4 regions of the Colwellia sp. MB3u-8 genome follow, and region 3 is predicted to be linked to each of the others. Evidence: predicted binding sites of a transcription regulator. Region 3 holds the regulator's gene; each other region holds the start of a gene.
The links. Region 3 encodes sigma-54, which starts transcription at its own class of promoters, with help from an activator protein. Its sites were predicted from a motif close to GTTGGCACGNNNNTNGNNT; they were not measured.

Region 1: a site for sigma-54 is predicted at 2,545-2,563, ahead of H4J54_RS05950 (FlgO family outer membrane protein). Genes of this name have one in related genera too.
Region 2: a site for sigma-54 is predicted at 1,831-1,849, ahead of flgF (flagellar basal-body rod protein FlgF). Genes of this name have one in related genera too.
Region 4: a site for sigma-54 is predicted at 2,507-2,525, ahead of glnA (glutamate--ammonia ligase). Genes of this name have one in related genera too.

The regions. Positions count from the first base shown of each region.
Region 1 is NZ_JACGVA010000058.1:270,737-274,955, forward strand. Features, by position in the region: gene flgA (flagellar basal body P-ring formation chaperone FlgA) at 1-403, shown strand, start outside; gene flgM (flagellar biosynthesis anti-sigma factor FlgM) at 478-792, shown strand; gene H4J54_RS05940 (flagellar export chaperone FlgN) at 817-1,248, shown strand; gene H4J54_RS05945 (LPP20 family lipoprotein) at 1,358-1,822, opposite strand; gene H4J54_RS05950 (FlgO family outer membrane protein) at 1,851-2,495, opposite strand; gene H4J54_RS05955 (flagella assembly protein FlgT) at 2,914-4,077, shown strand; tRNA gene H4J54_RS05960 (tRNA-Arg) at 4,209-4,219, shown strand, end outside.
Region 2 is NZ_JACGVA010000058.1:262,808-267,026, reverse strand. Features, by position in the region: gene H4J54_RS05905 (flagellar hook assembly protein FlgD) at 1-163, shown strand, start outside; gene flgE (flagellar hook protein FlgE) at 193-1,554, shown strand; gene flgF (flagellar basal-body rod protein FlgF) at 1,889-2,632, shown strand; gene flgG (flagellar basal-body rod protein FlgG) at 2,655-3,443, shown strand; gene flgH (flagellar basal body L-ring protein FlgH) at 3,460-4,167, shown strand; gene H4J54_RS05880 (flagellar basal body P-ring protein FlgI) at 4,194-4,219, shown strand, end outside.
Region 3 is NZ_JACGVA010000068.1:266,513-270,731, reverse strand. Features, by position in the region: gene lptC (LPS export ABC transporter periplasmic protein LptC) at 1-260, shown strand, start outside; gene lptA (lipopolysaccharide transport periplasmic protein LptA) at 226-771, shown strand; gene lptB (LPS export ABC transporter ATP-binding protein) at 772-1,503, shown strand; gene H4J54_RS13630 (RNA polymerase factor sigma-54) at 1,555-3,063, shown strand; gene hpf (ribosome hibernation promoting factor) at 3,100-3,387, shown strand; gene ptsN (PTS IIA-like nitrogen regulatory protein PtsN) at 3,417-3,875, shown strand; gene rapZ (RNase adapter RapZ) at 3,882-4,219, shown strand, end outside.
Region 4 is NZ_JACGVA010000067.1:94,229-98,447, reverse strand. Features, by position in the region: gene glnL (nitrogen regulation protein NR(II)) at 1-319, opposite strand, end outside; gene H4J54_RS12465 (DUF4124 domain-containing protein) at 396-923, opposite strand; gene glnA (glutamate--ammonia ligase) at 1,036-2,442, opposite strand; gene typA (translational GTPase TypA) at 2,788-4,219, shown strand, end outside.

The sequences.
Region 1 (4,219 bases), on a different contig from region 3:
GTTGTATATCCCAGTACAAATTCACACTATTATACCGGTATTGGTAACGCGAATGCGAATAAGCAAAGGCACTTTGCTCAGTAACGCTAATATCGAAATTATATTTAAAGATAACGGGCAAATACGGGGCACAGTGCTGACCGATCCTAAAGTAGTGGTGGGTGCTCGGACAAAAAGAAACTTGTCTCAAGGTAGTGCTATTACTAATCAAAACACCTGTTTTGTCTGTAAAGGCGAGCCGGTGAATATTTTTGCTAAGTCGGCACACTTTGAAATTAAGTCTTTTGGCATTGCCTTAAATGACGGCAGTTTAGGCGAAATTATATCGGTGCGAAATAGCAAGTCTGGTCGTGTGGTTCAGGGGCAAGTTAACGCTATTAACCAAGTGATAATTAATTTATAATAATTGCTTAAGTTTTCTGCTGTTTTGCCGATAAAAGGTTAGAAACCAATAACTGTTGTAAGTAGGATACAATAATGGCTATTAATATCAACAACTTGAATAATACTAATCAAGTAAAACAAAAACTTGAACAGCAAGTTCAGACCAAACAGCAAATTAGCGAAAGTAGCAATGCCTCGCAACAAGCTAAATCGGCAACGCGTGATTCGGTATCAATTACCCCGCAAGCAAAACAAATGAATGAGCTGCAGAAACAAGCAGCTGATTCGCCGGTAGTCAATGAGAAAAAAATTGCTGAATTAAAGAGTGCAATTGCCTCTGGCGATTATAAAATAAATCCAGAAAAGCTAGCAGCAAGTATCGCCAATTTTGAATTTGAACTTGGCTAACTTGTCACTAAAGTGGAGTACATAGTGTCTGAAAAACTAACACCGCAACAATTGGTTTCTCAACAATTATCGCAATTAACGCAATTAGAGACGTTATTAGACACTGAGAAAGATGTACTGCAGCAGCAAAGCCCTGATGCACTTATTCATCTTACCGCAGACAAAAACGACCTACTTTTGGCGATTCAGAAAGTTGACAATGCCATTGGTCAAAGTTTTGAATTCAAACAAGAAAAACTAGCAGGCAAGTTCACCAATATATTATCAGATATTGAAGCCATTTTAGTGCGCTGTAAAAAACAGAACCAAATTAATGGCCTGATCATTCATCAATCACAATTATCCGTAGAACGCATGAAGACCTCATTACTAGAGAATCATAACAAGTCATCCATGACCTATAATAGTAAAGGAAAAACCTCTGGCGGACTCAGTAGCTTAGGGATAAAAGCTTAGCTTTCTATCTGTCACTTTATGTACAAAAAAAACCAGCAATGGCTGATTTTTTAATGGTACTAAAATACAGCGCAATGCAATAACGCTAGTAATAACGCTAGTAATAACGCTAGTAATATGAGATATGCTTTATTTCTTTGCGGTTAGATGTCGCGTTATAAATTTCATAAACATCTTTAAAATCTAAACTCAACTCAGTGGTATAACTGTCACCCACCGGATAACTTTTAACCACTTTTGCACCACGAATGATACCTCGTACTGATGCCTGTAATTGTTGATTATCAAGCACTAAATTAGACATGGTGGTGCTACCATTAATATTTTGACCATAAACTTGTTCAGCTAACTCCGCATAAGCAGCCATTTTTGAAGCTTTTATTGCCATCAGCATACGCTGGGTTTTGCTTTGAGAGTTCTGCAAACTAATTGGTGCTTGCCCTATGGCGGTTAATACAGGAAATTTTTCCGGTTTCACGTTTTGCCATTCAACCTGTTTATCAAACACCGAAGAACAGGCGCTTAACACTAAAGCACTTAAAAAAAACCCGATACCCTTACGTAAAGTATTCATATTCACCTTAGACATTTATTTGATCATATTACTTTTGTATCGTAATGGCACGTGCATCGTCAGCTAGCGTGGTACTGTCACGCAAGATCATGCCATCTTTCATTTTAACATTTTCATGGCGATTAAAATCATCGCCAACAACCCAAGCGGGAATAAACGACTGCGCCGTTGCCACCACAACTCGAGATTGCAAACCAATCATTCGTGCGTTGACTAACACCCCTTCATTTTGTTGCATCATAGTGCCTGTAACAACATAGTCAATTATCTGACGTTCTGGCAATTCTTGCCAATCGCGACTGAAAACATAATCACCATCGGCCGTTACACGTATATGGCCAGTGGTTTTAAAATCAATAACAACCAAGCCATGTCGTTGCATTTCATGGATAAAACTTTCTGACAGTTGATTGCCTAACGAGTTAGTTGATTCTAAATTTTTTAAATCGACAAATGATGCAACAGCGATTTGGGTTTTGCGCTTAACAAAGGTGCTATTTTCCAGCATTTGATAGGCAAGACCTTTCACCACGTCATTTATCGCATGACGAGGTAACTTAAAACTGTCAATTTCTTGTTTATCGGCATAAGAAGATCGATAAAAATCGTCCTTGGTTGTCACAGAACACGACATCACTGTCGGTATTATTATTGCTATAAGCCAATTTTTCATTGAGCTCTCCTCAATTAATGCTAATGTCATAAAATTCATAAAAATATTAAAGCATGATCCGCGCCAATATTTTATTTCACCTCAACTTAGCCTAATGCAGGTTAGATTAAAACTATACCCCTCAGATTAGCGAGTCTAGTTTTAGCGTCATTGTTCTGCCTATTAACCGCTTTTTTTTAGCACTGATTTTTTATCACTCTCAAGAGCCCTTTTTATCCCATCGTCAGCTTTTGCCAAATCATATCGGGCTTTTAATGCCTAATAAAACCCTACGTTTGCATCTCTATCAGTAACCTAATACTGATAAAAGTAGCTTGTTGGGCCACTTTACTTATCTTGAGTTGAACTTTTCTTTGAAATAGGCACAAAACCTGCATATTTAAAAACAGAGATTGATTCCCTATTAAAAGAGACCTTTATGCGTTTAAGTTTATTTTGCCTTTACTGTGCTATATATAGCAGCGCTAGTGTCGGACAATGGTATGAATCGCAAGGTGTGGCGAGCATAATAAATGCTGATAACAAAACAGCAAAAACACAGGCCATGCACAATGCGTTGAAAAAAGCCTTACTGGTTGCCGGAGCTTCAGTGTCAAGTGTTCAACAAGTGGTTAATGGTTTACTCACCCAAGACGAGATTAACATTCGCGCCAGTGGCAGTGTTAATTCATTAGAGCTGATCAGTGAACACTATAGCGACGACTTGGTCACTGTCACCATTCGGGCTGATATTTTTCCACAAGAAAAAGAGTGCTTCGCGGCTGATTATAAAAAATCCATGCTGTTAACCCGCAGTAATATACTACACCGTGAACAAGCTAATATTGGTAACATCTACGCGATTGATAGCACGTTAATCCAACAGCTCGCTAATAAAATACAGCAGCAAGGTATTTATTTGGATACTAAACTGGCCTTGCAAACTAAAACAGAATTTTCACGTTATAACCAAAGCCTGCAAAGCCAAAGTTTAAAAAACTTAACCATGTCATTAGCCAACATGACAGATAGCCAGTATGTTTTATTTTCAGAGATCCAAGATCTTTCTCTAGCCAATGACGAAAATAATAACTGGCAGTTTTGGCAAAAAAACGTCTATCAACGCCAATTTAATCTTGCCCTTTATATTCACGACGGTACCACAGGTGAAAGAATCTTGGCTAAACACTATCAAAGCTCTGCCCCTTGGCCATTCGATAAGCGCAAACAAGTTGACGTTACTAGTCATAACTTTTGGCAAAGTGACTATGGCCAAAGCATTAGTCTGACCTTAGACAAGATGGTCAGTGATATTGATGAGCACATGATGTGTCAGCCTACCCAGGGCAGAATTGTGCAAGTACAGGGTAACTCTCTGACTTTTAACTTAGGAAAAAGACACGGGGTTAAAATAGGTGATGAATTCTCTTTGCTACATTTCAATAATTTCATCAGTGATGACAAGCGCTCTTATTCAGGTTTTAACATCAGCCCTTATAAAGTTATTGTAACTTCTGTCAGTCAAGACAGTGCGCGGGCAACCACCACTGAGTCGCACATATTAGACAACATCCAAATTAACGACTTGGCGGTAAGGTATTAGCAAATTTGAACAAGGCTAAAAATTATGAACCATAATTAAATAGTGAGTTATCAGGTGTAAAGTGTATTTTTTTGAATACTAATTTATAAAATAGCTGTAGCATAGGTTAGCACTGTAATTATTTGCATCATGTCCTCATAGT
Region 2 (4,219 bases), on a different contig from region 3:
TGTTGCCGGCTTAGTCGATGGTAACGCATCAGAATTGCAAGCGATGACTTATCGTAAAGTAGACAGTGTCACTTTGGCCGGCAACGGCGGAAGTATTTTATTAAATCTTAACGGTGGTAGCACCATGAAACTTTCTGATGTAGTCGAAGTTTCTGAAGGTTAATTAAACAATTTTTTGTATGAGGTGAAATTATGTCATTTAATATAGCATTGAGCGGATTAAACGCAGCTCAGAAAGATTTGGATATAACATCCAACAACATTGCCAATGTAAACACCACTGGCTTTAAAGAATCACGAGCAGAGTTTGTTGACGTTTATGCGTCTTCACTTTTATCAGCCGGTAAAACTAAAGTCGGTGACGGTGTTTTGACGGCCGATGCGGCGCAACAATTTTCACAAGGTAGTATTAAGTTTACCAACAACTCCTTAGATTTAGCGATTAACGGTAATGGTTTTTTTGCTACCGTACCAGAAGTGGGTAGTTTAGACACCTCATATACCCGAGCGGGTCAGTTTAAATTGAACCAAGAAAATTTTATTGTTAATTCTCAAGGCGGGCACTTATTGGGCTTTCCTGTTAATGGCGACGGTTCATCGACCTCAGTCAGTTTAAGTACCGCTGAGCCTATTCGTATTCCAACCGCCTCAGGTGCACCAGAGAAAACCTCGGAAGTTAATCTGCGAATGAATTTACCCGCAGGTGAAGCCTATATTAAAGGTGCACCAGAAAACTTTAATTCAGCTGAACCATCAACATTTAATCATTCAACATCAGCAACGGTATTTGACTCATTCGGTGACAGTCATATTATGACTTATTACTTTGTCAAAGATGATCCAAGTAGCAAACCGAATGAGTGGATGATGTTTACCTCTGTTGATGGTGAAATGGTAGATTTAGAGGCTGATCCTGGACAGACTAACCCCATTGCGGGGACAGCGCCTGGAGTTGTTGGTGCCAAATTAAAATTTAATTCAGTAGGCGATTTTACGGGCATAGTGCCAAGCTCAGCTGACGGTGGAATTGGAATAACGACTCGCGCCCTTGGCGGCAACATCTTATCGAACGGTGCAGATCCTACTCAGACCATAAGCGTTAACTTTAACTTAGATGTCTTAGGTCCGAATCCAAATGAACCCACACAGTTTGCTTCCAACTTTGAAGTCACCTCTTTACAACAAGATGGACTAGCGGTTGGTCGATTAACCGGTATTGATATCGGCGGTGATGGTTTGGTAAGGGCGACATACAGTAATGGTACTTCAGAGCCTTTATCACGTATTGCTATGGTAAGTTTTGCCAATGATCAGGGCTTAAAACAGATTGGCAGCACCGGCTGGAAAGAAAGTATTACCTCAGGAGAAGCCCTAGCGGGTGAAGCGGGCGGGGGTACCTTTGGTTCGATAAGTTCTTCAGCATTAGAGCAATCTAATGTTAATTTGACCTCTGAGTTAATTGACTTGATCTCGGCGCAACGAAACTTCCAAGCTAACTCTAGAGCACTTGAAGTTGATAATCAGTTAAACCAAACCATTTTACAAATTCGATAATCTCAATAGTGGTTAAGAGCAATAGACAATAATTGCTCATAACCAAGAGATTAATAACTAGCGCTCAGCGCTAATTATTGAGCCTAATGAAGATAAAAAGCCAGATAATCATCCATTGATATCTGGCTTTTTTATGCTCAAGACGAGCAGGACGTAAAGCGATAGCTTTCAGTAAAAAATCTTTCAGCTGTCAGTTAAAGGTAGCTGTTAGTAAAAAAGTCATCAGATCATAAGTTTAGTGCCATTCGTATTCCATCTTATTAACTCTGCTTAACTTTTGGCACTTTATTTGCAACAGTTTCAATATTATTAATATTATTGAGTGAAGTTCATTATGGATAAGATGCTGTATATTGCCATGAGTGGTGCAAAGCAAAACATGCAAGCCTTATCAGTCAATGCTAACAACCTCGCTAACGCCAAAACTACCGGCTTTAAAGCGGATTTAGCCAATGCTAGATCCATGCAAGCTTTTGGTGAAGGCCTGCCTTCTCGGGTATTTTCAATGACCGAACGAGCAGGCCAAAACTTTGACACTGGTGCTTTATTGACCACAGGACGTGATCTTGATATTGCCATTAAAGGGCAAGGTTGGTTAACGGTACAAACCGAAGATGGCAATGAAGCCTATACCCGCAATGGTCAATTGAAGTTAAACGACAATGGGGCACTTGAAACCTCAAGAGGTGACATAGTGATTGGCGACCGCGGGCCAATTTTTTTACCCTTACCTGTGAGTAATATCAATATAACGTCTGACGGCACCATTATGGTTCAGCCTGAAGGAGCGCCAAGCTCTGCTCAAGAAGAAGTGGGCAGAATTAAATTTGTTAAGCCAGATAATCGCTTGCTAGAAAAAGGCAGTGATGGCTTATTTCGTCGTCAAGACGGCAACAATGAACCGGCTGATGTCACGGTTAAAGTGGCGAGTGGGGCATTAGAGTCTAGTAACGTAAACCCTATCAGTGAAATGACCGATATGATCGCGCTACAGCGTCAATTTGAAATGCAGTTGAAAATGATGAAAACCGCAGAAGAAATTGACGCAAGTGCCGCTTCATTATTAAAAGCGTTCTAAATAAAATTTTTCGAGGTGATGTATGAATCCAGCATTATGGATCAGTAAAACAGGCTTAGACGCCCAAACCAAAGAGATTGCGGTTATTTCCAACAATCTAGCCAACGCCAGTACCATAGGTTTTAAAAAGAGTCGGGCGGTATTTGAAGACTTACTTTATCAAAATATTAGCCAGCCTGGTGGGCGTTCAGCACAAGACACTGAAATGCCGTCAGGGTTAATGTTAGGTGCGGGTACCAAAGTGGTAGCCACACAAAAAATTCACACCCAAGGTGACATGCTTAATACCGACAATGCCTTAGATCTGATGATCCAAGGTGAAGGTATGTTTGAAATTTTAATGCCTGACGGCTCTTCTGCTTATTCACGTAATGGTCAATTTACCATGAACGATGAAGGCAGCATAGTAACCCCAGGCGCAGGTTATTTAATGCAACCGCAAATAACCGTGCCAGAAGATGCCTTAAGTATTATTGTTTCGCAAGATGGTGAAGTCTCCGTCACCTTGCAAGGCCAAGCTGAACCCGCTGTAGTCGGACAAATTAATACTGTTAACTTTGTCAACCCGACCGGATTACAGCCAATCGGGCAGAACTTATACATTGAAACTGCAGTAAGTGGTGCAGCACAAGAGGGTGTGCCAGGTTTAGCGGGTTACGGCATGATAGTGCAAGGTGCGTTAGAAACCTCAAATGTTAATACCACCGAAGAGCTGGTTAACCTGATTGAAAGCCAACGAGTTTATGAGATGAACTCGAAAGTCATTTCTGCGGTTGACGAAATGCTTAGCTACATTAATCAGCAACTATAACGTTGAGGAAGGTATCATGAAAAACACCCGAACTTCGTTATTAAGCACAGTCTTTACGGTTAGTATTGTCGCGCTATTATTCACGGGTTGTGCTAGCACTAAGCAGGAAAAAACATTGCCTAATGATCCTGATTTTGCCCCCATTTTACCAGAAATGGAGGATAAACCTTTAGTACCAACGGGCTCTCTTTTTAACGTCAATTATGTTAATAACATCTATTCAGACTCTAAAGCGCATCGGGTTGGCGATATTATTTCCGTGATTTTAAGTGAAAGTACCCAGGCGCAAAAAAGTGCCAAAACAGAGTTTAAAAAAGCCAATAGTGCCACGCTCAATCCTATTACTGGTTTTGGTGGTGCAGCGGTAAATTTCAACAACAAAGCCATACAATTTGGTTACGACCAAAGCTCAGATTTTAAAGGTGATTCAAAAGCCAATCAGGGCAACAGTTTAGCCGGCAATATTTCGGTTCATGTCTTGAGAGTTTTACCCAACGGTAACTTGATGATCCGTGGTGAAAAATGGATGTCATTAAATAATGGTGATGAATATATTCGCTTAACGGGTATTGTTCGTTCGCAAGACATCAGTTCAGATAACACAGTTACCTCGAGTAAAGTGGCGAACGCCCGTATTGAATATGCTGGCACCGGCACATTCGCTGACGTGCAAGAGCAAGGCTGGTTGTCGAAGTTTTTCAATAGTTCATGGTGGCCTCTTTAGTAGGATAATAGCAGTAGGATAATAGAATGAAAAAATATTTAGTTAGCTTTGC
Region 3 (4,219 bases):
CCTTGTATAATAACAATCGAGTAAAATTAGCAAATCGCGTACGTTTAATCGCCACTGATAAAGAAAGTTTGATACAGGAAGTGCATGGTAAAAATTTAGAAATGGACTTAAAAACTAATATTATCAGCTCAGAGCAAACTATCTTAATATTAGGTAAAGGATTTACTATGTATGGCTCAGGATTAATTGTAGACTTAAACACAACACAGATGACATTGACCGAACATGTACAGACTATTTATAAAAAAATTAAAAAGTAACTTATATTGCCTCACGGCGTTAGCATTATTAGTGCCTGTCGCAAGTGCAGAAAAATTTGACGTAGAACAAGAGATTAAAATATCTTCTTCACGCCAAGCTGCCGATCTCAAAAATAAAATATTCAGTTATATTGATAATGTCATTATTTCTCAGGGCACACTAAGGATACATGCTGAGTTAGTACAGGTTATCACCCAAGAAAACAGTGACAGCAAAATTTATATTGCCAAAGGCTCACCGGCGACCTTTGAACAAACGCTTCAAGATGGTAGCCCAATCAATTTGCAAGCCAATGAAATCCGTTATGAGCCGAGTATGAATACCGTCGTTATTTCAGGCAATGCCCTCCTTAGCCAAGAAGGTAGTAAAGTGAGTGGCAGTAAAATCACCTATAATTTTGCCACCGAGTATGTCAACGCTGAAAGCCTAGACAATGATAAAGTTGAAACCGTATTACAGCCGAAGAACAAAATTAAATTGCCTATAAAATCAAAGGATAAGCAAGAGTAAATGTCAACTTCTACATTATCAGCAACCGGCCTTGCCAAGTCCTATAAAGGCAGAAAAGTTGTTAAAAACGTCAGTATGCACGTCTCAGCTGGACAAATAGTTGGCTTATTAGGGCCAAATGGCGCAGGTAAGACTACCTCTTTTTATATGATTGTTGGCTTGGTGAAGAACGACAGTGGCTCAATTGTCTTAAATGATGAAGATATAACCTTACTGCCAATGCACGAGCGCGCGAGAAAAGGTATTGGTTATTTACCACAAGAAGCCTCTATTTTTCGTAAGTTATCGGTCAATGACAATATCATGGCCATTTTACAAACACGTAAATCACTTAGTGACGTTGACCGACAAGAAAAACTTGAACATTTATTAGAAGAGTTCAACATAGGCCATATAAAAGATAACTTAGGCATGAGTTTATCTGGCGGTGAGCGCCGACGAGTTGAAATAGCACGGGCATTAGCCGCAGATCCTAAATTTATACTACTGGATGAACCCTTTGCCGGTGTTGACCCGATTTCGGTAGGTGATATAAAAAAAATTATCCTACACTTAAAAGATCGTGGCATAGGTATTTTAATCACAGATCACAATGTGCGAGAAACACTCGATGTTTGTGAACATGCCTACATCGTTAGTCATGGTGAACTTATCGCTGAAGGTAATTCAAAGCAAATTCTTGCAAATCAGCATGTAAGAGATGTATACCTTGGCGAACAATTCACGCTATAGTGAATGAAACCAATTGAATTAATGAATTTGAATAGGGAAAATAAAACGTAAATGCGTCCTACTCTGCAACTCCGTATCGGACAACAGTTAACGATGACCCCGCAATTGCAGCAGGCGATCAAACTGTTGCAATTATCGACTTTGGATCTTCAACTAGAGATTCAAGAAGCACTTGAAAGTAACCCTTTGCTTGAAGTTGACGAAACGCACGATAACAATTCAGAAAATACCCCTGACCATTTAGAAGCAGGATATTCGGTAACTGTAGGCGAAAACTCAGCAGCAGCATCCTCTGATGGCAGCGAAGACTCCACTCCCTCGATAGACGAAATTAGCTCCTCTGAAGGTTTAGCAAAAACAGACATCCCCGAAGAACTAAATAGCGATAGCACATGGGATGATAACTTCAGTGCCGGTGTCAGTAGTGGCGGTGTTGGCCATGCCTCAGAAGATTATACTTATCAAGGTGAAACGAAAGACTCATTACAAGACCATCTAATTTGGCAGATGGAACTAACGCCCTTTAGTGACACTGACAGAACCATTGCCATTGCCATTATTGAAGCCATAGATGAAGCAGGTTATTTAACGGTTTCAGCCGAAGAGATCTTAGAGAGTGTCGGTATTGATGGTGTAGAACTTGATGAGATTGAAGTGGTGTTAAAGCGTATTAACGTATTTGACCCCGTTGGTGTAGCCGCCCGCTCAATTCCCGAGTGCTTGCGTATTCAGCTTAATCAATTTGCTAAAGATACCCCTTGGTTAGCAGAAAGCAAAATCGCCGTCAGCGAGTATATTGATTTGCTCGGTAATCGCGATTATCGTCAATTGATGCGTAAATTACGCTTGAAAGAAGAGCAATTACGCGAAGTTATTCGCCTAATACAAAGCTTAGATCCCCGTCCAGGTGATAGCGTCATCAAAAGTGAAGAACAATATGTTATCCCAGACGTGTCTGTTGAAAAGAAAAACGGCCGCTGGACAGTAGAGCTCAATCCTGACACTGCCCCTAAACTATCGGTTAATCAGCAATACGCGGCTATGTCTCGTTCAATGAAGTCATCTACTGATAATCAATTTATTCGCTCTAACTTGCAAGAAGCAAAATGGTTTATTAAAAGCTTAGAAAGCCGTAACGAAACGCTTTTAAAGGTTTCAAATTGCATTGTGCAACGTCAACAAGGATTTTTTGAACACGGACCTGAGTCGATGCGCCCTATGGTATTGAACGATATTGCCGAAGCCGTAGATATGCATGAATCAACTATTTCTCGTGTAACCACGCAAAAATATATGCACACGCCTAGAGGAATTTTTGAACTTAAGTACTTTTTTTCGAGCCACGTAAGTACTGAAAACGGCGGCGAATGTTCATCAACGGCTATTCGAGAATTAATTAAAAAGCTAGTGGCTGCCGAAGTGCCTGCAAAGCCACTCAGCGACAGTAAAATGGCAGATATTTTAGCAGAGCAAGGTATACAAGTGGCAAGGCGTACCATTGCCAAATATCGAGAGTCACTTGCTATACCGCCATCAAATCAACGTAAAAGCCTATTGTAGGCAGTTTTATTCAGCCAATAAAGAGGATTGAAGTATATGCAAATTAATCTTACTGGACACCATGTCGATGTTACTGATTCATTACGTGATTATGTCAATGGCAAGTTTGAAAAACTAGAGCGTCATTTTGATCATATCAATAATGTACATGTAGTATTAACGGTAGAAAAACAGAATCAGATTGCTGAATCAACAGTGCACTTAAGTGGCACTGAAGTTCATGCTAAGGCACAACATAGTGACATGTATGCATCGATTGATGCATTAATTGACAAGCTAGATCGCCAAATATTGAAATATAAAGGCAAAATCAACAAACATTAGCGCCATTTCGCTACAGGTCTTAGAAGTTTATGAAGTTGCAAGACATCTTAACCCCGGACTGCACTATTTGTGCAGCACCGGGTGCCAGTAAAAAACGTATATTAGAATATTTAAGTCGCTTGGCCGCCGATAAACTCGACAGCCATGATACTTTTCAGCTCTTAGAAAGCTTAGTTAAGCGCGAAAGAATGGGCTCAACCGGCATAGGTAATGGCATTGCTATACCTCATGGCCGTCTAGAAAATGCTACGCCTACTAAACCTATTGCCGTGGTTATTACCACAGAACAAGCGATTAATTTTGACGCTATTGATCATCGTCCCGTTGATATTTTTATTGCCTTATTCGTTCCTGAAGAAGAATGCCAGAGCCACTTGAGTACGCTGCAAAGTATCGCAAAAATCTTTCGTGACAAGCAATTTTGCAAGCAAGTGCGTAAATGCAAAAGTAATCAAGAACTGTTTCAGTTAATACAACAAGCGAGTTAAACACGGATGAAATTAATTATTGTAAGTGGCCGTTCAGGATCAGGGAAAAGTGTTGCACTGCGTGTTTTAGAGGATTTAGGTTATTATTGTGTTGATAATATCCCTGTCAACTTGTTACCCGCACTGACCCATACGGTTATTAATGATTATGAAAATGTTGCCGTAAGTCTCGATGTTCGTAACCTGCCTGCCGATCCTAACGACGTACCCGAAATTATTGAATACCTGCCCAATGCAGTAGAATTGAGCATACTGTATTTAGATGCTGATGATAGTGACCTTATTCGCCGGTTCAGTGAAACCCGACGTTTACATCCGCTGATCAAGCAAAATATTGCGCTAGA
Region 4 (4,219 bases), on a different contig from region 3:
CTGAAGAGGCCGTAATTTCAACGGTAATTTGTCGCTGATCAAAAAACTCAATCGTCACATCGCTATCACTAAACTCTTGTCCTGTCGTCAGTAGTTGTTGTAAACGATTACTATTAATTGGGGTATTATAAAAAACTTGGTCAATGGGAAGTCGGTATATTTTACTTAAGCTTTTAACGAGCAATGCTTCTGCAGCAGGATTGACATAGCAAATAGCGAGTTCACGGTCTAACACAACAACAGCTGTTACCATTTGGTTAGGTAACGCTTGTTGATAATGCTTTTTTATTTTGTTTAAATTGATCACGTTATTAAACATCACTTTTCCTTGCACTAAAATGGTGCGTTAAGTAACGAGTGTAAATAAAATTGGTGCAATATGCACTGAAATCCGGTTAGTTTGCCTTGTTAACCGATACTCTGTGCATATAAAACGTTACTGGAGAAGACGTTGCAATAACCTTGCCTTTATCATTAAGTAAGGCCATTTTTATTTGATGTTCACCACGGTCAATATTTCTAAGGACAAACATTGAGTGGGTTTGTGGTTTTTTATAGGGCTTGTCATCTAAATATAATTGTATGGTAAGACCACGCTTGAAGATGGGCTTAATTCGGCCTGAAACATAAGCTGAACCCGTATTATCTCTAATGGTAGATTTTTCCTCGGGTTGGATGATCTCTACTTGATAATTATTATCTATGGCTTTGGGTTTTATGTCTAAAATTGAGGTGTCGATTGAGGATTTTATGGTGTTAGTTTCTTTGACATCTAATTCTACCGCACCGGGTTTAGGGCTATCAGAAAAAACCAGTACTCCTTGCTCATTGCGCCAGACATAAACTTGAGCAGAGCCTGCAAACACAGCAAAAGCCTGCGTTAGCAAGAGAATAACAATGCAAAAACGTGCAGTATGAATCAAAAATAATATCCCTGTTAAAAATGTTCAGTCTTAATCTATCCAAATAATGCTAAATTTACCACAAAAAAAGCTCACCGAAGTGAGCTTTTTACTTATCTATCTAGTTGCAACGTTATACGCTGTAGTACATATCAAATTCAACTGGGTGAGTTGTTGAGTTCAACAATTCAACTTCGCTACGTTTGATACCTATGTAGGCGTCGATCATGTCTTTATCCATAACACCACCTTCAGTTAAGAAGTCCATGTCATTTTCTAAAGCATCTAATGCTTCAGTTAACGAAGTGGCCACTTGTGGAATTTCTGCTGCTTCTTCCGCAGGTAAGTCATACAGATCTTTATCCATGGCATCGCCAGGGTGAATTTTGTTTTTAATACCATCAAGACCCGCCATCAACATAGCTGAGAAGCCTAAGTAAGGGTTCATTGTTGGATCAGGGAAACGCACTTCGATTCGCATGGCTTTTGGTGACGGTACAATTGGAATACGAATAGATGCAGAACGGTTACGTGCTGAGTAGGCTAGCATTACAGGTGCTTCGAAACCAGGTACAAGGCGCTTGTATGAGTTAGTAGAGGCGTTAGTAAAAGCATTGAGTGCTTTAGCATGCTTGATGATACCACCAACATAGTAAAGTGCCATTTCAGATAATCCGCCGTATTTATCGCCAGCAAATAAATTAACACCGTCTTTAGCTAATGATTGATGAACATGCATACCCGTACCGTTATCACCGACTAACGGCTTAGGCATGAAAGTCGCTGTTTTCCCGTAAGCGTGAGCAACATTATGAACAACATATTTGTATATTTGTACTTCATCGGCTTTTAATACCATGGTATTGAAGCGACAAGCAATTTCATTTTGGCCTGCAGTCGCTACTTCATGGTGATGCGCTTCAACCACTAAGCCCATTTCTTCCATCACTAAACACATGGCTGAACGAAGATCTTGTGATGAATCTACTGGTGACGTAGGGAAATAACCGCCTTTTACACCAGGACGATGTCCCATATTGCCTTCTTCATATTCAGTACCCGAATTCCAAGACGCTTCTTTATCATCTATTTTATAGAATGAACCACTCATGTCTGTGTGGAAACGAACATCATCAAAAACAAAAAACTCTGGCTCTGGACCAATTAAAACGGTATCTGCAATGCCGGTACTACGCATATAATCTTCAGCGCGTTTTGCCACTGAACGAGGATCACGGCTATAGCCTTGCATTGTTGTAGGTTCAAGGATGTCACAACGAACATTCAAGGTAACTGCTTCAGTAAAAGGGTCAAGTACCGCAGATTCAGCAATAGGCATCATCACCATGTCTGATTCGTTAATACCTTTCCAACCTTGAATTGAAGACCCGTCAAACATTTTGCCGTCTTCAAAAAAATCTTCTGTTACTTGATGATGAGGAATTGAAATGTGTTGCTCTTTACCTTTGGTATCAGTAAAGCGTAAATCAACAAATTTGACGTCATGTTCTTTAATTAGATCTAAAACTGCGTTTGACATTGAATGTCTCCAGTGTAGTTAGTGCTTAAATGCTTAAAAACTTAATTCTCTATTACTTGTGCTAAAGCGAATACTGTGCCAAAGACAAAGTCATTGAAATATATGCTTTTTATGTTTTTTATTGATTTAATTCGCACCATTGTAGTGCGTTGTTTGCTGCATTTTGGTGCGTATACTCTAATCTGATCATCGGCAGTATAACAACTGAATAATATTTTGTTGGTTATATTTTTCTATTGCGGTGTATTTGCTGAGACTTGTGCTGTACAATATGCGCCCAATTGTAGCCCTATTCGTTAATTTGCCTAAAGTAGCAATAAACGAAAGTAACAGCGAGTAACGCCTGTGTTAGATAAATTAAGAAATGTGGCAATTATTGCTCACGTTGACCACGGAAAAACCACTTTAGTTGATAAATTATTAGAACAGTCAGGTACGCTAGACGCCCGAGGCGGTCTAGAAGAACGTACAATGGACTCAAATGATATCGAAAAAGAACGTGGTATCACAATCTTAGCTAAAAACACGGCTATTAACTGGAATGGCTACCGTGTAAACATCGTAGATACTCCTGGCCATGCTGATTTTGGTGGTGAAGTTGAACGTGTAATGTCAATGGTCGATTCAGTTTTACTGATAGTTGATGCACAAGAAGGCCCTATGCCGCAAACGCGTTTCGTTACGAAAAAAGCGTTTGCGCAAGGTTTAAAGCCAATTCTTGTTATTAACAAAGTTGATAAGCCTGGTTCTCGCCCTGATTGGGTTATGGATCAAGTTTTTGAATTATTTGATAACTTGGGTGCAACTGACGAACAACTTGACTTTAAAGTTGTTTACGCTTCAGCAATCAATGGTTGGGCCACGCTTGAAGAAGGCGCAACTGGCACTGACATGACTCCTTTATTTGATACTATTCTTAAAGAAGTGCCAGCACCAATCGCGGATCCTGAAGCTCCGTTCCAAATGCAAATTTCTCAACTTGATTACAGCTCTTACTTAGGTGTAATTGGCGTTGGCCGTGTTACACGTGGTTCAGTTAAGCCGAATCAACAAGTGACTATTAAATTAGCGACTGGCAAGGTTCATAACGCTAAAGTAGGTAAAGTATTTGGTTACTTAGGCTTAGAAAGACTGGATATCGAAGAAGGTTTTGCTGGTGATATTATTGCACTTACCGGCTTAGGCGAATTAAAAATATCTGATACTGTTTGTTGTCCAACAGCAGTTGAAGGTTTACCAGCATTATCTGTTGATGAACCTACTATCAATATGACGTTCCAAGTAAATACCTCACCATTTTGTGGTAAAGAAGGTAAATATGTTACTTCACGTAACATCAAAGATCGCTTAGAAAAAGAGCTTGTTCATAACGTTGCTTTACGTGTTGAGGAATTACCTGATGCTGATAAATTTAAAGTGTCGGGCCGTGGTGAACTTCACCTAGGTATTTTAATTGAAAACATGCGTCGTGAAGGTTTTGAATTAGCGGTATCACGTCCTGAAGTTATTATTCGTGAAATTGATGGTGTAACACAAGAACCTTACGAGAACGTAACCATTGATGTTGAAGAACAACATCAAGGACCTATTATGGAAAGAATGGGTGTTCGTAAAGCTGAATTAACTGATATGGCACCTGATGGAACGGGCCGTATTCGTATGGACTTCATCATGCCAAGTCGTGGTTTGATTGGTTTCCAAACTGAATTTATGACTTTAACTTCAGGCTCTGGCTTAATTTATCATACATTTTTTGAATACGGACCTCACAAGGGTG